3 regions of the Rhizobium sp. P2_G9 genome follow, and region 2 is predicted to be linked to each of the others. Evidence: riboswitches for the same ligand, from Rfam matches in the RefSeq annotation. Region 2 holds a riboswitch; each other region holds the start of a gene.

Region 1 (11,085 bases), on a different contig from region 2:
GACCGGATCGGCCGGACCTGGATCGAAAAGCTGGAGCTTGCCGTCGAGACGTCTATGGCCAGCGCCGAGACATCGGCTGCCGATCCGATCATCGAACTCGGCGCACTGATGCGTGACGAGGTCATGGCCCGCACCGGCTTTCGCGACGAGGTCAGGGAAATGGTGCGCGAGCTGCTGGCCGATCTGCCGCCGGAAAGCCGCGACTTCGCCGGTCGGGACGCAGCGAGTTTCGAGGGCTTCGTTGACACATTGCTCGCCGATGGCGCCGAGGACATCGCCGCCCGCATGAAGGCCGTCGATCAAGGGGAGAGCTGATGCGCCTCAACCGGCTCGATCTCACCCGCTACGGCAAGTTCACCGATCATTCGATCGATTTCGGCGCCGCCAGGCCGGACAAGCCGGACCTGCACATCGTCTACGGCCTGAATGAGGCCGGCAAGTCCACGACCTTCGCCGCCTATCTCGATCTGCTTTACGGCATCGCCGAGCGTAGCGGCTATAATTTCCTGCATCCGTACAACACGATGAAAGTCGGCGCACGGCTCGAATTCGACGGCCAGGTGCATGAACTGGCGCGGCTCAAACTCAGGACCGGCAGTCTCGTCGATGAGCGCGGCCAGCCCATCAACGAGGCACTGCTGGCCGGCGCCCTCAGCGGCATCGGCCGCGAGGCCTATCGCACCATGTTTTCACTGGACGACCAGTCGCTCAAGGATGGCGGCAATGCCATTATCCAGAGCCGGGGCGAACTTGGCGAGTTGTTGTTCTCGGCCAGTTCGGGCCTCGCTGGATTGAGCCGGTCGCTGGTCACAGCCGCCGACGAGGCCGGCACGATCTACAGGAAGCGTTCTTCCAGCACAAAGCTCGCCGAACTCAAGCGCGCGCTGGAGGGTCTGAAGAACGACCGCAACGCCATCGACACCCTGGCCTCCGCCTATCAGGCGCTGAAGAACACGCATGAACAAGCCGACGCCGCCTATGGCGCCACCACGCGCGAGCTGGCCGATGCTAAAACCCGCCATCAGCAACTGTCCCGGCTGCTCAGCGCGCTGCCCGCTACATTGGAGCTCGCACGGCTCAGAACCGAGGCGGCCGAATTGGGCGACCTGCCACGGCCGCCGGCAGAATGGTTTGCGCTGCTGCCGGTGCTCCTGCGGGACGAGACGCGCCTGCAGGCGCTTGTCGAAACGATTGACCTTTCGACACGGCAGCTTGCCGATGAGATCGAGGCGATCGTGATCGATGACAAGGCGCTGTCGATCGCCGCCCATATGGACATGATTGATCAGGCACGCGTGCGCTATCTGGCGGCCGAGGGCGACCTGCCAAAACGCCGGCTGGTGCTCGCCGAACAGGACGGCACGCTCACCCGTCTGCTCGCCGAGCTGGAGCAAACCGGCCACACCGCGCCGGAATCGCTGCTGCTGCCGGCATCGCTGGTCGGCATTATCCGCGACCTGATCGAAAAACGCTCGGGCGTCGAGGCGGAGCTGACCTCAGCGAAACGTGAACTCGCCCGAACCCATGAGAATCTGGAGCGACTGCGCGAAGAGGGTAAAGCCTGGGATGGCGCTTCTGCCGCCGATCCAGCTCTTCTCGGCCGCGTCGACGTGGCGCTGAACCGCCTGACCGGAACGGATCTCGGGGCGCGGCTGGCTGTTGAAGAGCGCGCATTTGCGCAGGCAAAGCGCAAGCAGGAGAACCAGTTCGCGCACCTCACCCCCTGGGCAGGCGACGCCGACGCCCTGCGGGAAATGGCCTCTGCAGAACCGCGACAGATCGAGGCCTGGCGCAACCAGGCAACCGCGATCGACAGGCGCATTTCCGAACATGAAGCGAGGCTGCGCGACCTGAGCACGGAACAGGCATTGGCCAAGGCCCGTATCGCAGCCTTTACCGCCGGCGGTCCCATAGACGATGCCGAGGCGCTAAAGCTTCGCGCCGAGCGCAATGCGGCGTGGCAAGCGCATCTCGTGACGCTGGATGGCAACACCGCCAGGACATTCGAAGAGCGGATGTGGCAGGACGACGCGCTATCGGCCGGCCGGCTGTCGCGGGCGCAGGACCTGGCCGAACTGCGCCAGCTCAGGCAGACGGAAGCGGAGACCGCGGCGGCCATCGGGCGGCAACAGGAGTTTCTGGTGCAGGCGCGGACGGAACACGACGCGCTTGCCGAACGGGTCGGCGGGCTCTTGCCCGAGCCGTTGATGCAGGATGGCGGTGCGGTGGACCGCGTTGCCCTGCTGGAGGCGTGGAGCACCAGACGCGCTACGGCGCTTGCGGCCTCGGATGATGTCCGGCAGGCAGACGATATGGTGGAAGCTCTCCGCGCCGAATTGGCAAAACACGGTGCCGCGCTGGTGACTGCGCTTGCCGGTGCCGGGATCGACGCTGATGGACTGCCTCTGCCGGACCTCGCGCGGGCGGCAAGCGATGTGCTTGCCGCGAGCAAGGCTGCAGAAGAGGCCCGACTGGCGCATAAAAAAGCGCTTGCCGATCTCGCGCGTGATCTGGCGGAGCGCGAAAGAGTTTTGCGCGAGGCGGATGCCGGCATTTCAACTTGGGACCGCGACTGGGGCGCGGCGTTGTCACGCACGTGGTTTGCCGACAAAGCCGGGTCGATCGCTGCGGTACGCGCCATGCTCGACGTTCTTGTCACGCTACCTGCCGTGCTAAGGGAGCGTGATGATCTCTCGCAGCGCATCGCCGCGATGGAGCGTGACCAGGAGCAGTTCAGTGGCGAGATCGCTGCCCTGCTTGCCGAAAGCGGCCAGAGCCAACCATCAGGAGATCCTCTCGCCGCCGCCAATGCGCTGGTCGAGCGCCACGCGACCGCAAAGCGTGCCGCGCAGCTACGGGCCGACAAACAAGCGGAGCTGGAAAAACAGCAGACCAGGCGCCGCGGGCTGGAGGAGGAACTTGCCGTCCACACCGCGCGAAAGAACGAATTGACCGCCTATTTTGATGCGGATTCCTTGGCGACGGTCGAGACATTCCTGAACCTGGCGAAGGACCGGGAGAGGCTGGAAGAGCGGATTGTTGCGCTCGGCCACCAGATCACCGAGCTGTTGCGGGCGGCGAGCTTCGAGGAGGCCGAGCAAACGCTTGCCGGTATCGATGCCAATGCCACCGAACGCGATGCACTGGAACTGGACAGGCGCATCGAGGACCTGACCGAGCAGGCAAAGCTGCTTTATTCCGACATGTCGCTGGCATGGCAAAAGCTGGAGGCCGTCGGCGGCGACGACGCGGTCGCCCGGATCGAAGCCAGACGTCGCACCATCTTCCTCGAAATCGAGGATCTGGCGCGACGTTATCTCACACTCAGGACCGGCACGCTCGCCGCCGAACAGGCGCTGCATATCTACCGCGAAAAACATCGCAGCTCGATGATGAACCGCGCTTCGGAGGCTTTTCGCCTGATCACCGGCGGCAGCTATTCAGGCCTTACCTCGCAACCCGACAAGGACAAGGAAATCCTGATCGGCGTGTCGGGTGACGGCAGTTCGAAGCTTGCCGATGCCATGTCGACCGGCACCCAGTTCCAGCTCTATCTGGCGCTCAGGCTTGCCGGTTATGAGGAGTTCGCCGCACTCCGTCCGCCGGTCCCATTTGTCGCCGACGACATCATGGAGAGTTTCGACAATCCCCGCTCCGAAGAGGTGTTCCGCCTGCTCGGCGAAATGGCCAAGGTGGGACAGGTGATCTACCTGACGCATCATTGGCATCTTTGTGAGATTGCCGAGCGTGTCGTTCCTGGTGTAGTTATACACCGGCTGCCTTGAGGGGCAGGCACTCGATGTCCCCGGAGCGGGATCATCACCTGCATAACTCGGCTTGAAAACGGCCCGAGCGAAAAAATATTGGCAAGATTGTCGGATCGTCTCTCACCGCAGCGTCATGGTGATGCTCGCAGATTTTGAGCGCCGATCTTTCCAGCACCCGTTGAAGGCACCGCGATGACCCTCGATTCCCAAGCCGTTTCCAATGCCGAAGATATACCCGAAACAGAGGACCAGAGCGCCCGCAACAAGCTGGTGATCGGCCTGCTGCTGGTGTCCGCCTTCGTGGTCATTCTCAATGAAACCATCATGGGCGTGGCGCTGCCGCACCTGATGACCGATCTCAAGATTTCCGCCAGCCTGGCGCAGTGGCTGACCACGGCCTTCATGCTGACCATGGCCGTCGTCATCCCGGTGACCGGCTATCTGCTGCAACGGCTCAATACGCGGCCCGTGTTCATGCTGGCCATGGCGCTGTTCAGTGCCGGCACGCTGGTGTCGGCGCTGTCGCCGGGCTTTCCCATGCTGGTGATCGGGCGGATCGTGCAGGCATCGGGCACGGCAATCATGATGCCGCTCCTGATGACCACGGTCATGCACCTGGTGCCGCCGGAATCGCGCGGCAAGACGATGGGCAATATCTCGATCGTCATCTCCGTGGCGCCCGCGATCGGGCCGACGATTTCGGGCCTGATCCTTAGCACACTCCCTTGGCGCTGGCTCTTCCTGCTGGTCCTGCCGATCGCGCTGGCAGCGCTGGCGCTCGGCGCTTGGAAGATGCGCAATGTCACGGAGCCGAAGACGGCGCCGATCGATCTCGTTTCCATTCCGCTTTCGGCCATCGGCTTCGGCAGCTTCGTCTACGGCCTGAGCGGCCTCGGCGAGGCGGCGATCCATCCGCCGATCATCTCGCCCTGGATCCCGCTCATCGTGGGTGCGTTCGTCATCGCGCTCTTCATCCTGCGGCAGATGCAGCTTCAGAGGCAGGATCGGGCCCTGCTTGATATGCGCACCCTGACGATCAAGGCCTTCACCATCCCGGCGATCATGATGGTCATCCTGATGATGTCGATGTTCGGCGTCTTCATCCTATTGCCGATCTATCTGCAGAATGTGCTCGGCCTGACGACGCTGCAGACCGGCCTGCTGCTGCTGCCGGGCGGCCTGATCATGGGCCTTTGCGCGCCGACGGTCGGCAGCCTGTTCGACAAGCATGGTCCCATGCCGCTGGTCGTGCCCGGCGCCATCCTGTTCAGCCTGTTGATGTGGAGCCTGACATTCATCCAGCCGAACACGTCGTTCTGGCTGCTGCTGGCCGCCCATATCGTGCTCAGCATCGGCCTGGCGCTGATGTTCACGCCGCTGTTCACCGCCAGCCTGGGCGCCCTGCCGCCCAACCTCTATTCGCATGGCAGCGCCATGATCGGCACCACGCAGCAGGTTGCCGGCGCCGCTGGCACCGCGCTCTTCGTCGCCATCATGACGATGACCGCTTCGAGCGTCGGCCATGGCGACGGCGTCACAGCGGCGGCCGCGACCACGGCCGGAATACGCGGGGCGTTCCTTTGCGGCGCGATCATCTCGATCGCGGCGGTCGTCACTGCTTTTTTCATCAAGAAACCGGCGAATGGAGGTCAAGGCGCACCGCACTGAGATTTGCCACGGCTGAAATATCGGTGAGTAGAGAAAACTGACGGCGACAAGGCTGGAGATCGCCTACATGAGGACGGAGCCCGATCAAAAATACCCGATTGTCATTGGCTGGAGGAGCTCTATAGTTCCCCGCGAGGCCTCGAAGGAACAGCGTGCCTTGTGGCCAGATCAGCTTCTCGGAATGCAGACATGCGACTCCGCCTCACCCCTCTGAAGTGTGCAATCGTCACCTTTGGCCTGGTCTACGCGACATCCGCTGTCTGTGCGCAAACGCAGGAAATCCTGTGGAGCGAGTTGCGGCCTGCCAATCAGGGACCGAGCGATCCTTTCTCCGAAGTGGCCAAGCCTGGGCCGGGTGGTGAAACGCTGCCTTGGAACCACGACAGTACGATCATTAAGCTGACCGGCTTTGTCCTGCCGGTCGATAGCGAAGGAGATCTGGTCTACGAATTCCTGCTGGTGCCGGTCGCGGGAGCCTGCAGCCACATGCCCGCCCCGCCGGCGAACCAGATTATCCATGTTTTCCCGAAGACACCGTTCCACATCACGAAATCCTACGAATTCGTCTCGATTACCGGTGCGCTGCAGCCTGGTCTCGACGAGTCGCAGCTGTTCGTCGTCGATGGCGTCAAAGTGGTCGAATACGGCTATTCCATGCGCCAGGCTCAGGTCAGCAAACAGACGGAAAGACGGGATCCAAGCTTGAAGGGGACATCCGCCTGGAGTTTTCTCTGATCGCCGATCACTATCGTTGGCGTGCTCAGAGGTCTTGCTAGGGGCTGCAGCCTTTCATGGTTTTCTCCTCGATGCGTATCAATGGCGCTGCCGCCGGCGCTGGCGTGAGGCAGCAGGTTGGTTGAGGGTGGCTTGGTATAGCAGCGACCGAAGACGCGCGACCTCATCCGACGGTGACGCGGCACTGTCGATGCGGGCGATTTCGATACGCGCTGCATCGGCGACATTGGCGCTGTCAGGCAGCTTGAAGAACCAGGCGAGGAACATGTCCTCGGACGTGTCTGGTATGTTGATGATCTCCCCCACGATCACGCCTCGATCTCAAGAGAGGTCAGCGGCCTGGAGCAGCAGGCGAGGACGAAGCCGCCAGCGACCTCCTGGTCGCTGATGCCGCCATTGTGGCGCATGTCGATCTCGCCGGAACGCTTCAAAACCTTGCAGGTGCCGCAGATGCCGGATTCGCAGGCGGCAGGAATGCGGACGCCTACCAGACGCGCCGTCTCGAGGATGGTCTTGCCCGGCTCGCACACGGCCTCCTCGTTCGAACCAAGGAATTTGACGGTCGTTCCGACCGCCCTGCCCTCGATCGTGACATCCTCGGCCTGCTTGTGGACGGTTTCGGCAATCGACGTCGCACCGAAGCTTTCCTGATGGTAATGCCCCATGTCGAAGCCTTCGGCGCGGATGATCCCGCTCACCGCGTTCATGAACGGCTCCGGCCCGCAGCAGAAGATCTCGCGGCCCATGAAATCCGGCACCAGCATCGACAGTTTATGGCGGTCAAGGCGGCCCATCAGGCCTGCCCATGGCGAGGCGACGGATCGCCCTTCGGGCAAGAAGCCGAGCGACAGGTTCGCCATCCGCTTGGCCAGTAATTCGAGCTCCTCGCGAAAAATGATCTCCTCCGGCCGCCGCGCCGAGTTGAGAAAGACGACATCCGTGCCAGGCGCGCAATCCGACAGCCAGCGCAGCATCGACATCATGGGTGTGATGCCGGAGCCGGCGGAGATGAACAGATATTTCTTCGCCTCGTGGCGCGCCAGCGTGAAATGGCCGCTTGGCCCATAGGCGCGAATGCGGCTGCCGGGCTTCACATTATCGAACATCCACCGCGTGCCGATGCTGTTCGGCTGCGCCTTGATGGTGATGGCGATGGCATAAGGCCGTGATGGCGAGGACGAGATCGTATAGGTGCGATGCAGGTCGCCGCCCTTGGCGCGCAGTTCCACGGTGATGAACTGGCCTGGCACATAGCTGAACCAGCCTCCCCCTTCGACGGCGAAGGTAAAGGTCTTCACATCCGGTGCTTCGTCGACGACGCTGGTGCAGACCAGCATCTGGCGTGCGGAATTCCACGGTTTCGATCGATCGAGCGGCAAAGCCGCTGGTGTGACGCCGGTCACCATCATGTTCATGGTGCCCTCCCGGTCAGGCGACGGAGCGGAGCGCGGGCTTGCCCGTGCCGGCCAGCCGCTCTTGCATGAAGCTCGCATACCAGTCGACGAACTGGATCACACCGCCTTCAWGCATTTCCGAATAGGGACCTGGCTCATAGGCCGGCGAATGGATGCCGCGCGCATTCTCCTCGACGATCTGCCGATCCTGGTCGTTGGTCTCGGTCCAGACATGGATGAGTTCGTCAAGCCGATAATCAATGCCTTCGACCGCGTCCTTGTGCACCAGCCATTTGGTGGTGACCGCAGTCTCGGTGGCGCTGATCGGCAGGACGCGGAAAGTAATGGCATGGTCGCTGAGGATGTGGTTCCAGGTGGTCGGATAGTGGTAGAGCAGCAAAGTGCCGATCCGATCCATATTGACATTGTCCGAAAGCCGCATCTGCACCGCCTTGCGGCCAGAGATCGTGTAGCTGATCGCCTCGCGCAGTAGCGGCATGCGGGTGGTGCGATACTGGCCTTGCTCATCGATGACGAAGGCGCTCGGCAGGCCGGCGGCTTCGCATTTCTCCCAGTGTGCGGCGATTTCCGGATCGTCCTTGGCGCCGTTGACGCCGCTGACAGTCGGCGCTTCCGGGAAGGTCTTGCAGAGCTCCGGGTGATTGCCGGCGCAATGGTAGCACTCCCTGTTGTTCTCCCAGACGAGCTTCCAGTTGCCTTTCTCGATGATCGTGCTCTCGTAGGCGACCTTGGCGTCGCGCAGCCGATGCGGCAGGAAATAGGGCTCCATCATCGCCCGGAACGGTGCGAAATCCATCGGCTGGTCGGCGAGCGAGATGAAGAGATAGCCACCGGCCAGTTCACAGGCGACCGACTTGAGGCCGAAACCGGTCTTGTCGAAATTCTCGCCCATCTGCCGGGCGAAGAGCAGCGATCCGTCGAGATCGTAGGTCCATTGATGATAGGGACAGACAAGCTTCGCCGCCGAACCCTTGTGATCCTGGCAGACACGCGAACCGCGGTGGCGGCAGGAATTGTGGAAAGCCTTGATGTTTCCGTCGTTGTCTCGAAGGATGACGACAGGATAGGCACCGACCTGGACGGTGAAATAATTGCCCGCAGCGGGGATTTCGCAATCGTGACCAATGAAGAGCCAATCCTTGTACCAGATATGCTCCAGGTCCTGCTGGTAATAGTCTGGGTCGATGTAGAATGGCTGAGCGAGGCTGAAGCCGGGTTTGCGGGTCTTCAGCCGGGAAAGCATTTCGGAACGGATATCCATGGTCGGTCCTCGTCGGGTTCAAGGACTGGGCATGGTGGACATAGGGAAACGTGCAGCCGTCGCGTTCTTCGGATTAGGGTTTCCGACGCCACGAGCCATCCGCCTCTTGACCGCCCACCGCGATCAGTCGAGTTAAAATCCCGAGGCTGGTTTCCGGGCTCCAGAACCGTCCTTTCGGACCTTGCGACTCCTTCCCAGGCTGTTGGCCCAGTGGACTCCCGTCGCAATTACGTTCTGCTACCGTTGCGGGGGCAGCGCCGGATTTTAACCGGCTTCCCAATTCTCCGGACGATTCCAAGAACCGTCCGGCACCTCAAGCATCCTCATGAGACCACAGATGATGCGGCATCGCAACGTCATTTGCGACAGCGCGATGGCGTAGCCACAACAATCTGGAGGCTTTATTCCGCTGCTTCTGCCGTCGGTTCCGGAATGTAATTCAGCACCGGCCCGAGCCAGCGCTCGACCTCTGCGACAGCCATGCCCTTGCGCGCCGCATAGTCTTCGACCTGGTCGCGCTCCACCTTGGCGACACCAAAATAATAGCTTTCCGGATGGCTGAGATAGATGCCGGAGACCGATGATCCCGGCCACATCGCATAGCTTTCCGTGAGGCTCACCCCAGCCGTGTTTTCTGCATCCAACAAGCGGAAAAGCGTCGCCTTTTCCGTATGGTCGGGCTGCGCCGGGTAACCCGGCGCGGGGCGAATGCCCTGGTAGGGTTCACCGATCAATTCATCCGGCGCGAACTCTTCATCCATCGCATAGGCCCAGAATTCCTTACGCACGACTTCGTGCATGCGCTCGGCGAAGGCCTCGGCGAAACGATCTGCCAGAGCCTTGACGAGAATCGAAGAATAATCGTCATTGGCCCGCTCGAATCGTTCAGCGATCGCCACTTCCTCAATACCGGCGGTGACGACGAAGCCGCCGACATAGTCCGGCTTGCCGGACGAGAGCGGGGCAACGAAATCCGAGAGCGCCACATTGGCCTTGCCGTCACGTTTGGTCAGCTGCTGGCGCAGCGTGAAGAAGATGTCGAGTTCCTGACTGCGACTTTCATCGGTGAACAGGCGAATGTCATCACCGACCGCGTTGGCGGGCCAGAAGCCGATCACTGCTTTGGGTGCGAACCACTTCTCCTCGATGATCTTCTGCAGCATCGCCTGCGCATCGTCGAACAATTGCCGCGCCGACGCACCCTGCTTCTCGTCCTCGAGGATTTGCGGATAGCGGCCTTTCAACTCCCAGGTCTGGAAGAACGGTGTCCAGTCGATATAGCGGGCGAGTTCGGCGAGGTCCCAGGTGTCGAACACGCGTCGGCCGAGAAATGTGGGCATTGGCGGCTGGTCGTTCGCCCAGTCGATCTTGTGGGCGTTGGCGCGGGCAGCGGCCAGGCTGACACGTTGCTTGGCAGCCTCCGCCCTGGCGTGCTGGTCCGCCACTTTGCGGTATTCGGCGCGGATGGCGTCAACATAGCCCTGCTTCATATCGGCGCTCAGCAGGCTGCCGACAACGCCGACCGCGCGCGAGGCATCGGTGACATAGACCGCCTGGCCCGCCTCGTAGCGCGGATGGATTTTCACCGCCGTGTGGACGCGGCTCGTCGTCGCGCCGCCGATCAGCAGCGGAATGTCAAAACCCTGCCGCTCCATTTCCGAGGCGACATGCACCATCTCATCGAGCGATGGCGTGATCAGGCCGGATAAGCCGATGATATCGACATCCTCCGCCTTTGCCGTTTCGAGGATTTTCGTCGCTGGCACCATGACGCCGAGATCGATGATCTCGTAATTGTTGCAGGCGAGCACGACGCCGACAATGTTCTTGCCGATATCATGGACATCGCCCTTCACCGTGGCCATCAGGATCTTGCCGGCCGCGCGGCGTTCCCCGCCGCCATTGGCGGCCTTCTCGGCTTCCATGTAGGGCAAGAGTACCGCAACCGCCTGCTTCATCACGCGCGCCGACTTCACGACCTGCGGCAGGAACATTTTTCCTGCGCCGAACAGGTCGCCGACGACGTTCATGCCGGCCATCAGCGGCCCCTCGATGACATGCAGCGGGCGTTCCGCCCTCTGCCGTGCCTCCTCGGTGTCCGCTTCAATGAATTCGTTGATGCCGTTGACCAAGGCATGTTCCAGTCGCTTCTCAACCGGCCAGTCACGCCATTTGAGATCCTTTTCCCTGGCCTCCTTGGCGCCCGCGCCTTTGAAACGCTCTGCCATCTCCAGCATGC
Region 2 (11,085 bases):
ACCCCAAGGACAGTCTGGAAGAACGCAAGCGGCAGCTCGAAAGCAAGCTGGCGCAGGCGCGACAAGGCGACGATGGCAACGACAAAGCCGCCAATGATGGCCGGACTGGCTATTCGCAGGCGCTGAAGCTGTCATCGGAATTTGTCGCCGCCGTGATCGTCGGTGCGATGATCGGCTATCTTCTCGATCTGGTCCTACCCACCAAGCCGTGGGGGTTGATCGTTTTTCTTCTCCTTGGATTTTGTGCGGGCATCTTGAATGTCCTGAGAACGGCAGGGGTCGTGAATTCCCCTCATCCGGTCGACAGGATTGGCGAGCACCGCGAGAAGAACGGCAAGCGCTGAGCTGCATCCGCAGTTTGGCGAACAGGATAAATGAGAGAGAGCGCACGTGGCGAGCCCTGACAAGGTAGATCCGATCCACCAGTTCCACATCAACACGATCGTGCCGCTGGGCAAGTTCGACTTTACCAATTCGTCGCTGTTCATGGTGATCGTCGTCGTCGTGGGTGTTAGCTTTCTGATGTGGGCATCGTCTGCCAAGGCGGTCATTCCCGGTCGTGCGCAGTCGCTTGCAGAATTGTCCTACGAATTCATCGCCAAAATGCTGAAGGACAGTGCCGGCAGCCAGGGCATGAAGTTCTTTCCGCTGGTCTTTTCGCTGTTCATGTTCGTTCTGTTGTCGAACCTCTTCGGCCTGGTGCCTGGCTTCTACACGGTGACGAGCCAGATCATCGTCACCTTTGCATTGGCGCTTCTCGTCATCCTGACGGTGGTGATTTACGGTATCTGGAAGCATGGTTTCCATTTCTTCGGCTTGTTCGTGCCGTCGGGCGTGCCTGCCGTGCTGATCCCGCTGGTAAGCGCGATTGAGATAATCTCCTTTCTCTCGCGTCCGATCAGCCTTTCCGTCCGTCTTTTCGCCAACATGCTGGCCGGTCACATCACCCTGAAAGTGTTTGCCGGCTTCGTCTTCACGCTCGGTCTGCTCGGTCCGGTCGGCTATGTCGGCGCGATCCTGCCGCTTGCCATGACCGTGGCGCTGACGGCGCTGGAATTCCTGGTCGCCTTCCTGCAGGCCTACGTGTTTGCCGTTCTGACCTGCATGTATCTGAACGACGCCCTGCATCCGGGACACTAATCAAAAGAAACCGGCTGGCGAAGACGCCCGCCACGCAATAGTCGCAACAACTGACACTAAAGGAGTTCAAAATGGACGTGGAAGCAGCAAAGCTAATCGGTGCAGGTATCGCTTGCCTGGGCATGGGTGGTGCAGCTATCGGTCTCGGCAGCATTTTCGGCAACTACCTGGCTGGCGCTCTTCGCAATCCGTCTGCCGCTGATGGCCAGTTCGGCCGCCTGATCTTCGGCTTCGCCGTTACGGAAGCTCTGGGCATCTTCTCGCTCCTCGTCGCGCTGCTCGCCCTCTTCAAGTAATTGGCGCTTAAAGCACCGGGTCACGGGAGCAATCTCGTGACCTGTTTTGATGCCATATCCTTGCCTGGAGGTAGGAATGTTTGTGACGACAGCCTATGCTCTGTCGGCCACGGCCGCCGAAACGGACGCGACCAAGCCCGCCGCCACCGCGACGAACACCGAAAAAGGTGTGCCGCCGAAGGTGGAGCATGAGGCGTTTCCGCCATTCGATCCCAGCCATTTTCCGTCGCAGCTGCTCTGGCTCGCGATCACATTTGGTATTTTCTATTATCTCGTCTCGAAGATGATCTCGCCACGCATCGGCGGCATCATTGCTGCCCGTGAGGGCCGCATCGCCGGTGACCTCGCCGAGGCCAAGCGGATGAAGGACGAGGCCGACGCTGCCGTCGCCAAGTACGAGGCCGAACTTGCCGAGGCTCGCTCCAAGGCGCAGGCGATCGCTCGCGAAGCCGGCGACGAAGCCAAGGGCAAAGCCGACGCAGAGCGCACCAAGCTCGAAAGCGAGCTTTCCAAGAAGATTTCCGAGGCTGAAGCCAGCATCGCCGAGATCAAGAACCGGGCGTTGGGCGAGGTAAACACGGTTGCCGAAGACACGGCTGCCGAGATCGTCGAAGCGCTTGCCGGCATATCCGTAAACAAGGCCGATGCCGCTTCCGCGGTCGCGGCTGCCAAGGGCTGATCGGGAGGTTCGTCATGGATGCAACTTTATGGGCCCAGACCTGGGCACAAGTCGCCCTGGTGATTTTTCTCGGCGTCGTGATCTACCTCAAGGTTCCAGGCATGATCGCCAAGAGCCTCGATGCACGTGCCGCTAAGATCGCCGATGAGCTCGATTCCGCCAAGAGACTGCGTGAAGAAGCCCAGTCGCTTCTGGCGGAATACCAGAAGAAGCGCAAGGAAGCCGAAGCGGAAGCTGCCGAGATCGTCGCTGTCGCCAAGCGTGAGGCCGAAGCGCTGGCCGAAGAGGCCAAGCAGAAGACGGCCGACTATGTCGCCCGCCGCACTGCGCTCTCCGAGCAGAAGATCAAGCAGGCCGAGCACGAAGCGATCACCGCTGTCCGCTCCGCTGCCGTCGACCTGGCCGTCGCCGCCGCTGAAAAGCTGATGGCGAGCAAGCTGGACGAAAATACGTCAAATGGCCTGTTCGACAAGGCCGTCGGCGAAGTCAAGGCGCGCCTCAACTAAGCGCAAGCGGACAACTGCCAGCACATTTTAAAACCCGCCTCGTCACCGAGGCGGGTTTTTCATTTCTTGCGGCATTCGATCTCGCGATAGAATGACAGGACATGCGAGGCCTCTGGCCAGCGCTCCCGGTAGATCAGCTTGTCGAGCGGGATTTTCTCCCGCCAGCCCTTCACCGCCAGTTCCGGTGAGGTATAGAGCTGTTCGACATAGCCGACGCAGAGATAGGCGATGATCTCGACGCTTTCGGGAATGCCGAGATGCGTCTTCAGCCGGTCATGGTCGAAAATGCTGACCCAGCCGACGCCGACGCCTTCCGCACGCGCGGCAAGCCAGAAATTCTGTACGGCGCAGACGGTGCTATAGAGGTCCATGTTGGGGTTATGCGTTCGCCCGAGGACAAAGTCGCCACCGCGCTTACGGTCGCAGGTGATGCAGAGATTGACCGGCGCCTTCAATATGCCTTCGAGCTTCAGCGACATATACCGGCGCTTCTGCTCGCCCTCCAGGCGATCGGAGGCTTCGAGATTGGCATCATGGAAGATGCGATGGACAGCCCGCCGATTCTCTTCGTCGCGGATGACCATGAAGTTCCACGGCTGCATATAGCCCACCGACGGTGCGGCATGGGCCGCTGTCAGCAGGCGATGAAGAACATCGTCCGGCACCGGATCGGGCAGGAATTCATTGCGCACGTCGCGGCGCGAATGAATGGCGCGGTAGACCGCTGCGGTCTCGGATTCGGAAAACGGACCGGCCGCCGCAAGGTGGCGAGAAATGGAGGCGTGCATCGTCAATCCCCGACGGAATGCCTTCTCAGCTGGCGCCGTCCGCGCGCCCGCGTCTATCATGTCCGGCCGGTCTTCTGGCTTGGGATCATCTGGCGCTGCAGCCTTCCCGGTTTCCCAGTGGCATCAGGCAAAAGCCCGGCAGCCCATCCCCCTTACAGCGTTGGGCACGCGCCGGCATCACACCGGCTTCCCGATTCTCCCATATTCTGGGCACCGGACACACTTGTTTAAGCAGAAGCGGTGAGGGGAGGCAAGCGGTACGCCGACCTCGAATGCCGCAATCAATCCTTCCGCAGCGGGCGGAATGTCATCCTGTGGATGGCGCAGGGGCCAAGCTCGACAATGGCATTGCGATGGAACTCTGTCGCGTAGCCGGCATGGAATTCAAAGCCATAACCCGGATAGCGGCGGCCTGCCGCGACCATCATCCGGTCGCGTGTCACCTTGGCAACGATGGACGCCGCGGCAATCGACAGGGACCGTGCATCGCCGGAAACGATCGCCTTGCCGGGGCAGGGCAGGCCGGGCGCTACGTCGCGGCCGTCGATGAGGGCAAAATGCGGACGGCTATGCAGCGAATGCGCCGCACGGCGCATGGCTTCGAGGCTTGCCCGCAGGATATTTATCCTATCGATTTCTGGCGCTGAGACGGACGAGATTGCCACGTCGAGCGCACTGGCAAGAATGAGCTCGTAGAGCGCTTCGCGCCGCTCCGCCGTCAATTGCTTGGAGTCGTTAAGGCCATCAGGGATATTGTCGGGGTCAAGCACCACGGCACTTGCGACCACCGGACCGGCCAAGGGGCCGCGGCCGACTTCATCGATGCCGGCCACCAGCCGGTAGCCGTCGCGCATCAATCCCTGCTCGAACCGGAACGTTGGAGCCGGCTCGATTTCCTCCAGGGGCAGGGAATCGGCGAGAAGTCTCATGCGGGTTCAAATGACACTTCCACCGATTCCCCGCAAGTCCCGGAACGAGGGCGGCGTTCCTAGGACTGGGTGCGCAGGCCGGCGGGACAGGGATTGCCGGCGGCGCGGAATTCAGTGCCTCGGCCTGATGCGGGCAGGGTGCGAGTGAGACACTGAAGTTTTCGCCGATCCGGTACGGCAGGCGGGCCGCCCCGGATCGACCAAGACATGCACAAACAAAGACCTAAAGCAGGCTGAGCTGTACGCCCGCACCGCTCGGCGGCACGAAAAGCTCCGTGTTCAGCGGCATGCTGCGCGTCCTGCGAATGCCGAGCTTCTTGGCTGCCAGCTCGAATCGGCGGCTGATCTGCCAGGCATAGGGGCCTTCGCCCTTCATCCGCTTGCCGAATTCCGCATCGTAATCCTTGCCGCCGCGCATCGAGCGGATCAGGCTCATCACGTGCCGGTAGCGGTCCGGATAATTCCTGAGCAGCCAGTCGCGGAATAGTGGGCTGACTTCGAGCGGCAGGCGCAGCAGCACATAGCTTGCCTCCTTGGCGCCGGCAGCAGCGCCTGAATCGAGGATGCGCTCCAACTCGTGATCGTTCAGCGCAGGGATCATCGGCGCTGCCATCACTGCCGTCGTCACGCCAGCCTCGGTCAGCGCCCGGATTGCCTCCAGCCGCCTCGACGGGGTCGAAGCGCGCGGTTCCATCAGCCGTGCCAGCCGCCGGTCGAGCGTCGTCACCGAAATCCCGACTCGTGCCAGGCCGCGCTCCGCCATTTTGGCGATGATGTCGATATCGCGCATGACTAGCGCCGACTTGGTGACGATCGATACCGGATGATTCGCCGCATTCAGCACTTCGAGGATCTGGCGCATGATCCGCCATTCCTTCTCGATCGGCTGGTAAGGGTCGGTATTGGTGCCGATGGCAATGGCTTTCGGCTTGTAGCCGGGCTTTGAGAGTTCGCGTTCGAGAAGTTTTGCCGCATCCGGCTTGGCAAACAGCTTGCTTTCGAAGTCGAGCCCCGGCGACAGGCCCATATAGGCATGCGTCGGCCGCGCAAAGCAGTAGACACAGCCATGTTCGCAGCCACGATAGGGGTTGATCGAACGGTCGAACGGAATGTCCGGGCTTTCGTTGCGGGTGATGATCGCGCGCGGCTTTTCCACCTGCACTTCGGTCTTGAACGGCTCCAGCGTTTCGATTGTCTGCCAGCCGTCATCGAGCACTTCGCGCTCCTGCGGCTCGAAGCGGCCGGACGGGTTGATGCCGGCGCCACGACCGCGACGGCGGTCAATATCAATGCGCAGACCGCTTTCCTTCAGCAAACCATCGGCAAGCTCTGCCGTGTTGGCAGGCGCGAATGCGGCCTGCCTCGAAAGAGACAGATTGATCATTGGGCAACTCCTGCGAGGCGACTCTCTGCCCCGTCATGATTATTTTCCTATCTTCAAAACGAGAACAATGCAAGAACAAATTTGCCGACTGGCATTTTCAGGGCTGTTGTAATAACGATTGACCATGCTGACTGTTTTGCTGGAATGCCGGGATAACGAGCCGGAATTGGCGCATACGCTGGCGGTGCTGGTGTCGGGCGCGGTGGATGGATTGGTGAGCGACGTGATCGTGCTCGACCATGGTTCACGCGACGGTTCCGCGCGCGTTGCCGACGCCGCGGGCTGCAAATTCTTCGACACCTGGACGCTCGACGAGACGATCCGCAATGCGCGCGGCGATTGGCTGATGCTCTTGGAGCCTGGCGCGCGGCCGCAAAGCGGCTGGATCGAGGAAATCCTCGAATATGCTTCACTCGCGAAGGCGCCGGCACGCTTTTCGCCGTCACGCCGATTCCGCCGGCCGTTCTTCAAACGGTGGCGGCGCAAGGGCGAACTGGAACTCGGCCTGGTACTGCCCAAGCGTCAGGCCAGCGCACTCGTGCAGCCCGGCATGGACCTCAAAGGGCTTGCCAAGGCCTCTGCCGCTAAGACGTTGCGGTCGGAACTGATCCCAGCCTGGGTGCTGCGCGAGCGCCGTTAGGCGGCGGCATCCACGGAGAGTTGGATGCCCTGATAGCGCTGTAGCGTGGCAAGCACCTTGAACAACTGATCTGCACGCGGATTGCCGGCCTTGCCGAACATCCGCATCAGGCCTCTCTCGGAAATGCCTGTTCGTTCCGACAGTTCGCGGAAGCCGATCGTCGCTTCGATATAATCGTGCAGCACGCTTTTTGCCGTCGGCAGGTCGTCGCCGAGCAGCACTTCCACGGCCTCCGAAAGCAGCGCGAAGCGGAAGGCATGGTCCGATTGCAGGCGGGCTCTGATATTCTTTTTGAAGTCTTTTGGGAGAGCCATCTTCGGCATCCTGATCACTATTTGAGTACACTCGGATATATAGGGGCGAGTTCGTCGCAATCACGGCGACGCGATCAAATAAATTCTCATTTTCGTGAAATATGATGAATGCCGGGCCAGGCGTGGCCAATGAGCCACACCGCCGAGGCGGAAATGGCATTTCGTTATCAAATGGTTAACGGGCTTCGGCATTTCTCGGAAGGCGGCCAATTCCTCGGCATATCCTGATCCGGATCGCGACATGCCCGCCGATGAAGGTTCCCCTCCGGCAAGGCATGTCATCTCATTGTGCGTCTGCCTTTTGGTCTGTCACCGAATGACGGAAGATCTGGCTCAGAACGAGAAGTCGCTGACATTGAGGTCGCCGACCAGGGTATGCTGGAGGGTCAGCGTATCGGTACCCATGTGGATCACCAGATCGCCATTGGACGCGCTCACGTGGTTGTTGACCAGGTCGTTGAAGTCACTGATGGCATTTTGACCTGTCAGGTCGATATGGTCTGTTCCAGCCTTGAAGTCTGTAATTGTGTCTTGACCGTCATGCGTCGCGAAAACGAAGACGTCCTTGCCCGATCCGCCTACCAGGAGATCGTTGCCTTGGCCGCCATCAAGGGTGTCGCTGCCGGCCATGCCCATCAACGTGTTGTCGCCGTGATTGCCGGTGAGCGCATTGGCGCTCTTTGTGCCTGTTCCGTCAATACTGGCATTGCCGAGCAGGATCAGATTTTCGACATTGGCCGTCAGCGTGTAAGTCACCGTCGATTTGACCGTGTCGGTGCCGCCACCGGCATCTTCCTGAAGATGCACCTTGGCATCATCGGTAATCAGCGTGTCGTTGCCCTTCTGACCGTAGATATCATGATCGACCTTGCCGCCACGATTGTCGAAGGTGTCGTCCCCTTCGCCCATATAGATCAAGCCCTTCATCTGGCCGTGGTTGGTCACCGTGTCATCGCCGTAGCTGCCGGAGAATGCCCATGCTCCTTTCAACAAGCCATCATTGGTCAGGGTCGACGTCGTATGATACGAACCATCGAACTGAACGGCGGCACTTTGCGATGTGATGCGGCCACCCGCTTCATTGACAACGCTGACATCACCAAGGCCGCCGGCCGAGATGCCATTCTGGCCGCCCGAGATGTGCCCGAAATTGGTCACCGTCTGCTGGACGCTTTGCAGCCACACGCCGTAGTTTGAGCCATCGATGGTGCCATGGTTGGTGAGTTGTTGATTGCCAAAGCCCAGCTCAACGCCGACGCCGGCCTCGACAACCCCGGTCGAGGTGATCTTGACGTCGCAGCCGCTCGGGTCAGAGTTCACGGCGGTATCGGTATTGCCGTCTCCGCCGGTTACGTGTCCTTTTATGATGAGATGGCTATTTGAAACGCCATCCTGGTAAAACAGCGCATCCGGACTATCCGTTGTGATCGATGCCCCTTGTTCCAGAATGTAAGTGGTATTCGAGGCGGTCATTTTGTAGGCAGACGTGAGCTTGCGGTCGATTGAGATGATGAGTGGAATGACCTTCACCATGGAGCCGGTTTCCTTGTAGCGACATTTTCTGCTGGATAGAACGTTTCAGCGAGATACTTCGAGTGAAGCCGTTGTTCATTTTGTTTCAGCGGGAAATTTCGCAAAAGCAACTACAGGCGTCCGGCTGTCCTATGCTTTTGAAGCACCAAGATCGGTAGCAATTCTCTACGACAGGCCAAGCGCCCACCCACAGAGTGATGGGAGCAAAGCGACGCATTTTCCGACGCGCGGACGATGACATGCGGGCCCCGGCTCAACATGCAGGGAAAGCCGGGGATTATCTCATTCAAGTGGGCGGAAGACCTATCCAGCGATCTTGGAGAAATCCGCAACCGTGCCGGTGGCACTGCGAATCGCGGCAAGCAGTGCGAGCCGATTGGCGCGGATCTCCGGGTTCTCGTCGTTGACCAGCACGGTGTCGAAGAACGTGTCGACCGGGCTGCGCAGCTTTGACAACGCTTCCATGGCGCCTTCGAAGTTTTCGCGAGCGACAGTTTCCGCAGCCCCTTGAGAGGCCGTCACGATTGCCGAGTGCAGCGCCCGTTCGGCTGGAAGCGTCAGCAATTGCAGGTCGATGCGATCGGCGATCGCCGTGCCCTTCTTTTCCTCTGCCGCCAGCAACTGCGTGGCACGTTTGGTCCCGGCCAGAAGATTGGTGCCGTCCTCGGAGGTGAGGAAGGTCGACAGCGCTTCGGCGCGGCGGACGATGGTCAGAAGATCATCGGCATCTTCGGTCAGAACGGCGTCGACGATATCGTGGCGGCGGCCGGCGTCGCGGAGATAGACCTTCAGTCGGTCATGGAAGAAGGAGAGGAGGTCTCGATCCTCGGCTATGGTCAGCAACGGTAACCGGATGCCGTTCTCAAGAAGAATGCGGATCACGCCCAGCACTGCGCGGCGCAGCGCATAGGGGTCTTTCGAACCTGTCGGCTTCTCGTCGATCGCCCAGAAGCCAACCAGCGTATCCAGCTTGTCGGCCAGTGCCACCGTGATAGCGACCGGATCGGTTGGAATGCGATCCGAGGGGCCTTGCGGCTTGTAATGGTCCTCGATCGCTGCCGCGACAGATGAATCCTCGCCTTGCAGTACCGCATATTTTCGGCCCATCAGGCCTTGCAGTTCCGGGAATTCGCCGACTGCCTCGGTCCGAAGATCGGCCTTGGCGAGCACCACGGCGCGGTCGACCTTGATCGGGTCGGCCTTGGTGACTTTCGCCAGTTCCGACGCCAGTGCCCGAATGCGCTCCACCCGATCACCCTGCGTGCCGAGCTTGGCATGGAAGGTGACGTTGAGGTGATCCAGCTTGGCCATGCGCTGATCAAGCGGCTTCTTGAGATCAAGGCCGAACTTGGCGGCAGATGCGGTCAGCGTGTCGAGGTCGGGCATGTCGCCCTGGTCGCGCCTGTAGAAATGCAGCGCATCGGAGAGACGGGCGCGCACGACCTTGCCATTGCCGTGAATGATCTCGGCACCGCCATCCTTTGCCTCGATATTGGAGACGAGGATGAAATGGTTGGAGAGCGCGTCGCTGCCGTTGCGGCGGGTGACGAAGCACTTTTGGTTGGTCTTGATCGTCAGCCGGATGATTTCCTGCGGAATCTTTAGGAAATCCTCCTCGAAAGAACCCATCAGCACATGCGGATATTCGACCAGGCCCGAGACTTCCTCCAGCAGTGCCTCGTCCTCGACCAGATCAAGACCCGAGGCGAAGGTGACGTTCTTGGCGTCCTGCAGGATGATCTGCTTGCGGCGCTCAGCGTCGAGGATGACCCTGGCCTTTTCCAGGCTCGACACATAATCGGAGAAGCGCTTGACGGTGATCGGCTCAGGCGCATGGAAGCGATGGCCGTAGGTGATGTTGGAGGCGACGATGCCATCGACTTCGAACGGGATCACCACGGTCTCTTCGTGCTCGGAGCCGAAGGTGCAGACGATCGATTGCAGCGGACGCACCCAACGCAAGCTGCCCGGCCTGGCCGACGCCGCGCCCGAGCGCATCGATTTCGGCCAGGGAAATGCGCGGATGATCTCCGGCATCACCTCGGTGACGATCTGCTCGACCGAGCGGCCGGGTTTGGAGATCACGGCGACGTAGAATTCGCCTTTCTTCGGGTCGCTCTGCTTGATCGCCTCGTCGATCGAGGTCAGGCCGGCCGAACGGAGGAAGCCGTCGATTGCCTGTTGCGGGGCATTGACACCAGGCCCCTTTTTCTCCTCGCGCGTGTCGGCGGAGCGGGCGGTCATGCCGCGGATGTCGAGCGTCAGGCGCCGGGGTGTCCAATATTCGCGCGCGCCTTCATAGGTCAGGCCCGCATTGACAAGCGCATCCGTGACCAGCTTCTTCAGGTCGCCGGCCGCCTTGCGCTGCATGCGCGCGGGAATTTCCTCGGAGCGGAGTTCGATGAGAAGATCGGGCATGGAATGGCTTTCAGTCGGGCGAAAATCAGGGCTCGGACCTAGCAAGTTCCGGCGAGGTTGTCATCTAGAATAAGGCGCCATTTGCCTGTCATCGGACCTTTGACGGCTTAGTCGAAATCGGCAAGATCCGCCTCGTATCAACCGGCGTTTGAGCATAAATTGAGGCAACGAAAACTTTAAAGGGGACGTGCGATGAGTATCGAAGACGAAGCAAACGCAGATCACAACGAACTCGGAGAGATGTTGGTCGGCATGGCGATCAACCTCCTGGAGAAGAATGGGGAATTCTACCCCATCGCGGCCGAGATGTCAGCGGACGGCGAAGCGCGGTACGTCATTCCCAATCTGGAAGACGAGCATCCCGACAGCCAGGTCCTGATTGACTACTACATAGCATCGCTCAGAAAAGAAGCGTCGGCAGGTTCTGTGAGAGCGGCTGCTATCGCTTATGATACCTT
Region 3 (9,758 bases), on a different contig from region 2:
AGCTTCTTGAGACGCGCCAGCGGCGGCTTGCCTCGGCATTTTCTCAGAACCTGCTGGCCTCGCCGGAGACGGAGGTGCTTGGGCATCTCGGCATGGCTCTCGTCGCACTCGGCACCGAATATAGTGATTTCGCCTGGCATCTTTTCAACAAGGCCGGCCGCGACCATGCCATGCAGGTCGTATCGGGTGCGTTTTTCGGCCTGTGGCTGGAGAAAGAGCCGGAGGCCGCGCAGGCTAGGCTCACCGCGATGCTCGATGCGGAGCCAAAGGCTCTAAAGCAAGCCGACCTTTGGCTGATCGCCCAGCGCGCCGGGGCGCTGAAGAACTATGATCTGCTGGCGACGCTGATCGAACGGATCGCCAAAATCGATCCCGCTTTCGGGGGACTGACGGAGGAGGAACGCATCGACCTCGAATGGGCGCGCGACTATCTCGCAAGCAATCCCGAGCGCGATCATCCCGCCACGCCGGCTTCCGAGGCCGAGACGATCAATCTCGGCATCATCGACTACAAGATGATCGATCGTCACCATGCGACGACCAATATCGGCGACTATGTCCAGACGCTCGCCTTCCTGTCCAATCTCGCGCGCTTCCAGTCCGTACGCTATGACGACAGCGAACTCGGCCGCAAGCTGGAAGAACTGAAGACGCGGATCGCCCCTGAAGGCCGTTTGGTGAAACGGACGGCGAAGATCCGTCCCATCGCAGTCAATCGCGACTTCTCCTCCTGGGATTCGATTCCCGAGAAGACGTGGATGTTTGCCTATGGCTGGTACATGCATCCCGTCTTCGAGACGATGTTCGATTTTCCGTTCCATGATAACATCCGACCGATCTTTATCTCCTTCCACGTCAACAATCGCGAGATGCTGTCGGACAAGGCGATCGACTATCTGAGGAAATACCAGCCGATCGGTTGTCGCGACTGGACGACAGTCTATCTGTTGCGCGAAAAGGGCGTGCAGGCTTTCTTCTCCGGCTGCGTCACCACCACGATCGGCCAGATTTTCACCGATGACGTCCCGCATGCCGGCGAGGATACGATCGCGCTCGTCGATTATTCTACCAAGGACGACGAATTTGCCAGTCTCAACGCCGTGCCCTATACGCAGGCCGAAGACGGTGTGCGCGAAATGAAGCTCGTCGATGCGCTCGACGCTGCGACCAAGCTGCTCAACGGCTATCGGCGCTATTCGAAGATCGCGACGTCGCGGCTGCATTGCTATCTTCCCTGCACCTCGATTGGCCTCGATGTCACCTTCAAGCCGAAGAACAAGGGCGATGTGCGCTTCGAAGGCCTGATGCGGCTCGGCAAGCCGCGCTTCGAACGCATGCGCAGCAATATTGCCGAGAAGATCGAACTGATCCTGCGGCTGATCTTCAACGGCGCCAGCGAGGAGCGCGTTTACGAAAAATGGCGCAATATCTGCGAAGCAGACCTTGCCGCAGCTGACGCCTATTGCGCGGATTTTCCGGCTTGGCCGGAGCCGTCCTTCGACATCGGAGCTATCGTCACTGCGCTGCGCGCCGATGCCTATACGCTCAACCCGGTTGCAGAGGGGAGCAATCCTGTCATTGGCGCCTTCGCGCTCGACGCCAATCTTTGCGACATGCTGCCGGTGACGATTGAGTCGGCGGTCCGCAATCTCTCGCGGCCGGCCATTTTCCACGTCCTGGCCCGCGGTATTGCGCGCAGCTATTTCGAGGATCTGGCCGCTGATTTCCCGGAAGCGCAGTTCACCATCTACGATTTCGACAAGGTGAACTATACCGACGATCTGAACCTGCTCAAGCACACGACCGCATCGACGATCGACCGTTTGCTGCTGCCGGATTTGCTCGGGCACGTCGATAAGATCATCTATCTCGACGTCGATATCGTCATCCAGGGCGATCTGGCCAAGCTCTACGACATGGACCTTGGCGATGCGCCTCTGGCAGGCAAGAGCAGCATTCCCTTGTCCTGGCGGACGGGTCACGACCTCTTGCAGCGCGCCACTTACCGGATGAAGAGCGCCAAGGCCTGGCAATTGCGCCGCCATCTGCATGCCTGTGGACGACTCGATTTCCGGGCTTTCAACGCCGGTGTGACGCTGATGAACCTGGCGCAGATGCGTGACGACCAATCCTCGCGCCTGACCGTGCCGCTGGTCGAGAATTTCGCCATGAACGATCAGGACGCGCTCAACATGTATGCACGGTCCAATCGCGCCGAATTCGATCCGATCTGGAACGCCGTACCGGCGCAGGAACCGACTGGCAATGACGGCATCCTGCATTTTGCCGGCACTGCCAAGCCCTGGGGACCGGGGCATATCCTGCGCGCCGAGGAATATGCCCGATACAAGTCGCTCTATGAAGCCCGCCGGGCGAGCCGCAAGATGGGTGCTGCATAACCAAACCGCCGCCGACAATGTCGCAGATGCGATTGACTTGTCGCAACGGAATCCCTAGTTCTTGACGATGTTTGGTTCCCGAAAGGCTTTGCCCCAGGGATCAAAAGGGAACGGGACGAATGGACCCAATCAGGGCATTGTCATCCCGGCCGACCCCGCGACTGTAGAGCGGCGAGGCATCCCCAGGAGTGATCGACGTCGATATCGCGGATAAACGGCATGGTGCCGCAGGCGCGAAATGGGGCAGAGGTCGCTTCAAAGCCACTGGAATGACGCTACGGCAACACGGACTGGACGCCTCTTCTTCTACGAATCGTCGGTCTGCGCAGCGCCCAAATTCCGGGAAGGCGAGGGGATGTCGATAGCGTGTGAGAAATCCACGTGGCAACCGCGAGCCAGGAGACCTGCCAGACAAGCAAGGGGCATTCTCGCCCGGTTTTTATTGGCCAGCAGCACGGAGGTTGTGATGGCGCCCGATCCTGTTCGCAGCCTTTGCGGCTGTATAAATAGCCTCGCGGTTTTCGCGTGATGGCCGCTCTTTCTTCTCCTGCCAGCGTATTCGTCCTGGGCGGTGCGCGCTCCGGCAAATCGTCTTTTGCAGAGCGGCTGGCCGCCGAGAGCGGGCTTGCGCGCCATTATGTCGCCACTGGTCGGGCCTGGGACGCCGAAATGGCGGACCGCATCGCACATCATAAGGTGCAGCGCGGCGACGCCTGGACGACGCATGAAGTGCCTGTAGACCTTGTCGCAACGCTTCGGTCCGTCGATCATCCGGGAAATGTCGTCCTCGTCGACTGCCTTACGCTCTGGCTCACCAATCTGATGATGGAGGAGCGTGCGCTGGCGCCGGAATTTGCCGCGCTCGCCGACCATCTGGGGCAAGCGAAAGCCACGCTGATCCTGGTCTCCAACGAGGTCGGGCTTGGCATCGTGCCGGAAAATCGCATGGCGCGCGATTTCCGCGACCATGCCGGCCGGCTGCACCAATCGATCGCGGCGAAAGCCCGCGACGTCTATTTCGTGGCGGCCGGATTGCCGCTGAAGATGAAGGGATAAGACCATGCAGAAGATACCCGCCACGGTGATCACCGGCTTTCTCGGCGCCGGCAAGACGACGATGATCCGCAACATGCTGATGAATGCCGGCGGCCGCAAGATCGCGTTGATCATCAACGAATTCGGCGATCTCGGCGTCGATGGCGACGTGCTCAAGGGCTGCGGCGCGGAGGCCTGCACCGAAGACGACATTATCGAGCTCAACAATGGCTGCATCTGCTGCACCGTGGCCGACGACTTCATTCCGACCATGGAAAAGTTGCTCGAACGCAAGGACCGGCCGGACCATATCGTCATCGAGACATCGGGTCTTGCTCTCCCGCAGCCTTTGGTCGCCGCCTTCAACTGGCCCGGCATCAAGACGGCGGTGACCGTCGATGGCGTGGTGACCGTGGTCGATAGCGCCGCCGTCGCCGCCGGCCGTTTCGCCGACGACCATGACGCGCTCGACGCCCAGCGCGTCAACGATCAGGGCCTCGACCACGAAAGCCCGATCGAGGAACTGTTCGAAGACCAATTGACCGCCGCCGATCTGATCGTGCTCAACAAAGCCGACCTGCTTGACGAGGCGTCGTTGAAGTCGGTACGTGACACCGTCACCGGCGCTACCGCCCGCAAGCCGCGCATGATCGAATCCCGCCACGGCGATATTCCGGCTTCGGTCCTGCTGGGCCTGGGCATCGGCACCGAGAACGATATTTCCAACCGCAAATCGCATCACGAACTGGAGCATGAGGGCGACGGCCATGCGCATGACCACGACGAATTCGAAAGTTTCGTCGTCGAACTTGGCGCTGTCGACGAACCGGCCGCCTTCATCGAAAAGCTGAAGCCGATCATCGACCGTCACGACATCCTGCGCCTCAAGGGCTTTGCCGAGGTCAAGGGCAAGCCGATGCGGCTGGTGATCCAGGCTGTCGGTTCGCGCATCGACAGCTATTTCGACCGCGCCTGGACGCCGGGGGAGACGCGCGGCACACGGCTGGTGGTGATCGGTTTGCATGACGAGATGGATGATGAAGCGATCATGCGGGAGATCAAAGCGCTGGGGTGAATGGCGTTGGATTGAATAGGTTTTAGCGAATGCATCTTCTTCTCGCCCAGAAAGGTTCGATATCAGACAGCGACGAGGCCTTTGATCTCGGCCAGTCGCCGGGCGATATCGTCTTCCTGTCCGCCGCCGATACCGAGATCGCCAGCGTCGCAGCGTCGGCCAACAAGGGCGCGGCTGCATGGCGGTTGGTCAATCTGGCGAGCCTCAAGCATCCGATGTCGATCGATATGTGGGTCGACAAGACGGCGCGGCATGCGAAGTTGGTGGTTCTCCGGGCGCTGGGCGGCGTCAGCTATTTCTCTTATCTCATCGAAGCTTTGAAGGCCGGCGCGCAGGCGCACGGTTTTGCTTTGGCGGTGTTGCCTGGCGATGATCGGCGGGATGCCGGGCTCGAGCCATGGTCGACAGCGGCGAGGACGGATTGTGAGGCGCTGTGGGCGTATCTGGTCGAGGGTGGAGCGGAGAATATCGGGCGGTTTGTTCGCTATGCCGAGATGCTGATTTCGGCGGGCGAGAGGCCGGAGAGCGCGCAGGCGCTGGCGAGGGCGGGTATCTGGTGGCCGGGTCGGGGTGTCATTGGTTTCGATGAATGGCATGCCTCGGCGTTACCCCCCTCTGTCCTGCCGGACATCTCCCCCTCAAGGGGGGAGATCGACCTGTGGCGGACTCCCGCTCCAATCTCGACGTCTGGACTATGGCAGGGAGCAGGCGTCCAGCCAATCTCCCCCCTTGAGGGGGAGATGTCCGGCAGGACAGAGGGGGGGTACACTTGTGCCCAAGACAAACGCGTGCCACTCGCCGTCATAACCTTCTACCGCGCCCTCGTCCAAAGCGGCCAGACGGAACCCGTTGCGGCCTTGGTCGATGCCTTGACCGCCCGAGGCCTTGGTGTCCTGCCGATTTTCGTCTCCAGCCTCAAGGAGCCGTTTTCTGCAGACTTCATCCGCACCCTGTTCGTCGACCTCTCCCCGGACGTCGTCCTCAACGCCACGAGTTTCGCGGTCGTCTCTCCCGGCGCGGAGAAGACCGGCACTGTGCTCGACGAAACCGGCGCCCAGGTGCTGCAGGTGATCTTCTCCGGCTCCTCTCGCGAAAGCTGGGAAAATTCCTCGATGGGGCTTTCGGCGCGCGACCTCGCAATGAACGTGGCCCTGCCCGAAGTCGATGGGCGCGTGCTCACCCGTGCGGTCTCTTTCAAGCGCGCCGCAACCTATGACGAGCGCGCTGAGGTCAACATTGTCTCTCCGGTGCCGGAACCGGACCGGATCGAATTCGTCGCCGAACTCGCGGCCCGCTGGGCGCGGCTCAGGCATATCGACAATGCCGACAAGCGCGTCGCGCTGATCATGGCCAACTATCCGAATCGTGACGGCCGGCTCGGCAACGGTGTGGGGCTCGACACGCCGGCGGGTTCCGTGGAAGCGCTGAGAGCGATGCGCGACGCCGGCTATGTGACCGGCGAGCTGCCTGAGGATGGCGACGCATTGATCCGCCATCTCATGGATGGTCCGACCAATGCGGCGACGGATGGCCGGGTGATCCGTCAGGCGCTTTCCTTGAGTCATTACAAAGCGTTCTTCGCAAGCCTTCCCGTTCAGATTCAGGATGATGTCGTGGCGCGCTGGGGTGCGCCGGAGGCCGATCCATTCTTTCTCGACGGTGCATTTGCCCTGCCGCTTTCGCGTTTCGGCCAGGTGCTCGTCGGCATCCAGCCGGCGCGCGGCTATCACCTCAATCCGAAGGACACCTATCATTCGCCGGACTTGGTGCCGCCGCATGGCTACTTTGCCTTCTATGCCTTCATCCGCGAGGCCTTCGGCGCCGATGCGGTGATCCATATGGGCAAGCATGGCAATATGGAATGGCTGCCGGGCAAGGCCATGGCGCTCTCCGCAAATTGCTATCCGGAAGCCGTCTTCGGCCCGCTGCCGCATCTCTATCCGTTCATTGTCAACGATCCGGGCGAGGGCACGCAGGCCAAGCGCCGTTCCTCGGCCGTGATCATCGACCACCTGACGCCACCGCTGACAAGGGCGGAAAGCTACGGTTATCTCAAAGACCTGGAAGCGCTGGTCGACGAATATTACCAGGCGCAGGGCGCCGATCCGCGGCGCCTGCGGCTGCTCAAGAAGCAGATCCTCGATCTCGCCGGCGACACCGGGCTGCGTCATGACGCCGGCATCGACGGGCTGGACGAGGATTCGGCGCTGCAGAAGCTCGATGCCTGGCTCTGCGATCTCAAGGAAATGCAGATCCGAGATGGATTGCATGTGTTCGGCGTGTCGCCGGACGGGCGGTTGCTGACGGACCTCACGGTGGCGCTCGCGCGAGTGCCGCGTGGGTCGGGAGAGGGCGGTGGGCAGAGTTTGCAGCGGGCGATCGCAAAGGATTTATTCGAGGGAGTGCCGTGCGGTGCCCCCCCTCTGTCCTGCCGGACATCTCCCACTCAAGGGGGGAGATTGGATGGGGTGCCGCCTCTGCCTCAAGCTGAGGTCGTGCTTGCAGTTACCAGTGAGAATTTGGGGCAATCCGGAAGCCGCGAGTCAATCTCCCCCCTTGAGGGGGAGATGTCCGGCAGGACAGAGGGGGGTATTTCCGCATTCGACCCTCTCGACTGCGACATGGCCACAGCGTGGAGTGGCCCAAAGCCTGACATCCTTGCCGATCTCTCAGACAGCGCATGGCGCACGAACGGCGACACCGTTGAGCGCATCGAAATGCTTGCGACAAAATTGGTCTCGGGTGAAACCGCCTGCCAGCCAGACTGGGATAATGTTCTGCAGGTCATGGATGAGATCGAAACCCGACTGAAACCTTCCATCAGCGCCTGCGGCCCGTCCGAGATCGAGGCCCTGCTGCGTGGCCTTTCGGGCCGTTTCGTCGCGCCCGGGCCATCCGGCGCACCGACGCGCGGGCGGCCGGACGTACTTCCTACGGGCAAGAATTTCTACTCCGTCGACACCCGTTCCGTACCGACGCCGACCGCCTGGACGCTTGGCAAGAAGTCGGCGGAACTGTTGGTGACACGCTATGTGCAGGATCACGGCGACTGGCCCAATTCCTTCGGCATCACTGCCTGGGGCACATCCAACATGCGCACCGGCGGCGACGACATCGCCCAGGCCATGGCGTTGATCGGCGCTAAGCCGGTTTGGGACATGAGCTCGGCGCGGGTGACGGGCTACGAGATTATTCCCGTTGCGGTCCTCGCGCGTCCACGTGTCGACGTGACGCTGAGGATTTCCGGCTTCTTCCGTGATGCCTTTCCGGAGCAGATCGCGCTGTTCGACAACGCGGTGCGGGCGATCGGCGCGCTCGACGAGGACGAAGCCGACAATCCGATCGCGGCGCGGATGAAGCGGGAAGCCGCAGACCTCGACAAGCGCCGAGCCGGCAGCCGCGTCTTCGGCTCGAAGCCGGGTACCTATGGCGCTGGGTTGCAGACGCTGATGGACGAAGGCATCTGGGACGACCGCAGCGCGCTGGCGGAAAGCTTTGTCGAATGGGGCGGCTACGCCTATGGCAGCGACGAAGAGGGGACCGAGGCGCGTGACCTGTTCGAGGCCCGGCTCGCCACACTGCAGGCAGTGATCCAGAACCAGGATAACCGCGAGCACGACCTGCTCGATTCCGATGATTATTATCAGTTCGAAGGCGGCATGGCGGCCGCTGCGGCTGAGCTTTCCGGCACGCAGCCGGTGATCTATCACAACGATCATTCCCGCCCGGAAAGGCCGGTGGTGCGCTCGCTCGAGGAAGAGATTTCGCGCGTCATGCGCGGCCGCGTGGTCAATCCGAAATGGATCGAGGGCGTGATGCGGCATGGCTACAAGGGTGCTGCCGAGATCGCTGCGACGGTCGATTTCATGTTCGCCTTTGCCACGACGACGGGAGCAGTCAAGGATCATCATTTCGAGGCGGCCTATCGCGCCTTCCTGATGGACCAGCACGTGCATGATTTTATCGCGGAGAAGAATCCCGTAGCGCTCGAAGACATCAAGGAAAAGCTGATGCAGGCGATCGACCGGAAATTCTGGACGCCACAGAGCAATTCGGCCCGTTTCGATCTGGCGCCGGCAACAGCAGCGATGGAGCCGCAGAAATGAGGATGACTTCGGAAATCGCCAGAGCTCTCTACGCCTATCTCGATAGCCGCAAGGCCGAGGAGCCGGTGAAGCGCTTTCTCGCCGATTTCAGCTGGCCGGACGCTGAACGGGCCATCGAGCCCACTCGTCTGAAGGTGGTCGATGGCCTATCGGGCGTCAGCCCGCCCGCCGGCGAAGCCGAGCGGGCTTTGCTCGATACTTTGGTAAAGACCGCCGGCTTTCTCGATTGGCGCCAGACCTATGGCATTTCGGATTTCAGCCAGGAATTCTTGGACAATTACGGCTGGGTCGAGATTTTCGGCACGCGCGGGCATTATCAATCGGAGACGATGGCGGGTGGTTTCCTGATGCTCGGCCCGCACACTGTTTATCCGGACCACCATCACATTGCTGAGGAGATCTACATCCCGCTGACGCAGTATTCGCTGTGGAGCATGGATGCGGCGCCGTTCCAGTTCCGCATGGCGGGTGAGATCATTCATCATCGATCGGAAATCTGGCATGCCATGCGCACGGCCGACAGGCCGATGGTGGCGCTCTATCTCTGGCGCGGCGGACCGCTCGACCAGGTATCGACCATTGTGGAAAGAGGCATCAATTGACCGAAGAAACCGCCGAAACAGCCGATCACGACGACGCGCGCCATAACGAGAAGATGGCCAAGAAGAAGGCCGCGCGCGACAAGATCATGGCGACCAAGACGGGCGAGAAAGGCCTGATCGTCGTTCATACCGGCAAGGGCAAGGGCAAATCCACTGCCGCCTTCGGCATGATCTTCCGACACATCGCCCATGGCATGCCCTGCGCGGTGGTGCAGTTCATCAAGGGGGCGATGGCGACCGGCGAGCGCGAGCTGATCGACAAGCATTTTTCCGATCTCTGCGAATTCCACACGATGGGCGAGGGCTTCACCTGGGAGACGCAGGACCGCGCCCGCGACGTCGCCTCCGCGCAGGCCGCCTGGGAAAAGGCCAAGGAGTTGATCCGCTCCGGCCGGTCGATGGTGCTGCTCGACGAGATCAATATCGCACTGCGCTATGACTATATCGATGTCGGCGAGGTCATCGAATTTTTGCAGACCGAGAAGCCGGCGATGACGCATGTCGTGCTGACCGGCCGCAACGCCAAGGATGAACTGATCGA

Evidence for each region. A riboswitch is a leader RNA that binds a small molecule or an ion and turns the genes downstream of it on or off. The one in region 2 is predicted to bind cobalamin.
Region 1: linked by a shared signal. The riboswitch ahead of AC1DYF_RS17465 (aromatic ring-hydroxylating oxygenase subunit alpha) and the one ahead of bluB (5,6-dimethylbenzimidazole synthase) in region 2 are both predicted to bind cobalamin.
Region 3: linked by a shared signal. The riboswitch ahead of cobU (bifunctional adenosylcobinamide kinase/adenosylcobinamide-phosphate guanylyltransferase) and the one ahead of bluB (5,6-dimethylbenzimidazole synthase) in region 2 are both predicted to bind cobalamin.

What each region holds. Positions count from the first base shown of each region.
Region 1 covers NZ_JBFUFK010000019.1:64,602-75,686, reverse strand. Annotated here, with positions in the region: gene AC1DYF_RS17495 (metallophosphoesterase family protein) at 1-315, shown strand, start outside; gene AC1DYF_RS17490 (AAA family ATPase) at 315-3,785, shown strand; gene AC1DYF_RS17485 (DHA2 family efflux MFS transporter permease subunit) at 3,960-5,435, shown strand; gene AC1DYF_RS17480 (DUF3299 domain-containing protein) at 5,625-6,170, shown strand; gene AC1DYF_RS17475 (hypothetical protein) at 6,249-6,476, opposite strand; gene AC1DYF_RS17470 (FAD-binding oxidoreductase) at 6,479-7,585, opposite strand; gene AC1DYF_RS17465 (aromatic ring-hydroxylating oxygenase subunit alpha) at 7,599-8,846, opposite strand; cobalamin riboswitch at 8,974-9,177, opposite strand; gene metH (methionine synthase) at 9,248-11,085, opposite strand, start outside.
Region 2 covers NZ_JBFUFK010000037.1:97,267-108,351, reverse strand. Annotated here, with positions in the region: gene AC1DYF_RS27265 (AtpZ/AtpI family protein) at 1-344, shown strand, start outside; gene AC1DYF_RS27260 (F0F1 ATP synthase subunit A) at 391-1,140, shown strand; gene AC1DYF_RS27255 (F0F1 ATP synthase subunit C) at 1,212-1,436, shown strand; gene AC1DYF_RS27250 (F0F1 ATP synthase subunit B) at 1,513-2,115, shown strand; gene AC1DYF_RS27245 (F0F1 ATP synthase subunit B) at 2,130-2,621, shown strand; gene bluB (5,6-dimethylbenzimidazole synthase) at 2,681-3,409, opposite strand; cobalamin riboswitch at 3,457-3,642, opposite strand; gene AC1DYF_RS27235 (ribonuclease HII) at 3,691-4,338, opposite strand; gene AC1DYF_RS27230 (PA0069 family radical SAM protein) at 4,562-5,722, opposite strand; gene AC1DYF_RS27225 (glycosyltransferase family 2 protein) at 5,847-6,362, shown strand; gene AC1DYF_RS27220 (helix-turn-helix domain-containing transcriptional regulator) at 6,359-6,676, opposite strand; gene AC1DYF_RS27215 (hypothetical protein) at 7,010-8,209, opposite strand; gene glyS (glycine--tRNA ligase subunit beta) at 8,513-10,627, opposite strand; gene AC1DYF_RS27205 (hypothetical protein) at 10,820-11,085, shown strand, end outside.
Region 3 covers NZ_JBFUFK010000024.1:44,918-54,675, forward strand. Annotated here, with positions in the region: gene AC1DYF_RS20225 (glycosyltransferase) at 1-2,399, shown strand, start outside; cobalamin riboswitch at 2,455-2,825, shown strand; gene cobU (bifunctional adenosylcobinamide kinase/adenosylcobinamide-phosphate guanylyltransferase) at 2,928-3,455, shown strand; gene cobW (cobalamin biosynthesis protein CobW) at 3,460-4,509, shown strand; gene cobN (cobaltochelatase subunit CobN) at 4,539-8,615, shown strand; gene AC1DYF_RS20245 (dimethylsulfonioproprionate lyase family protein) at 8,612-9,217, shown strand; gene cobO (cob(I)yrinic acid a,c-diamide adenosyltransferase) at 9,214-9,758, shown strand, end outside.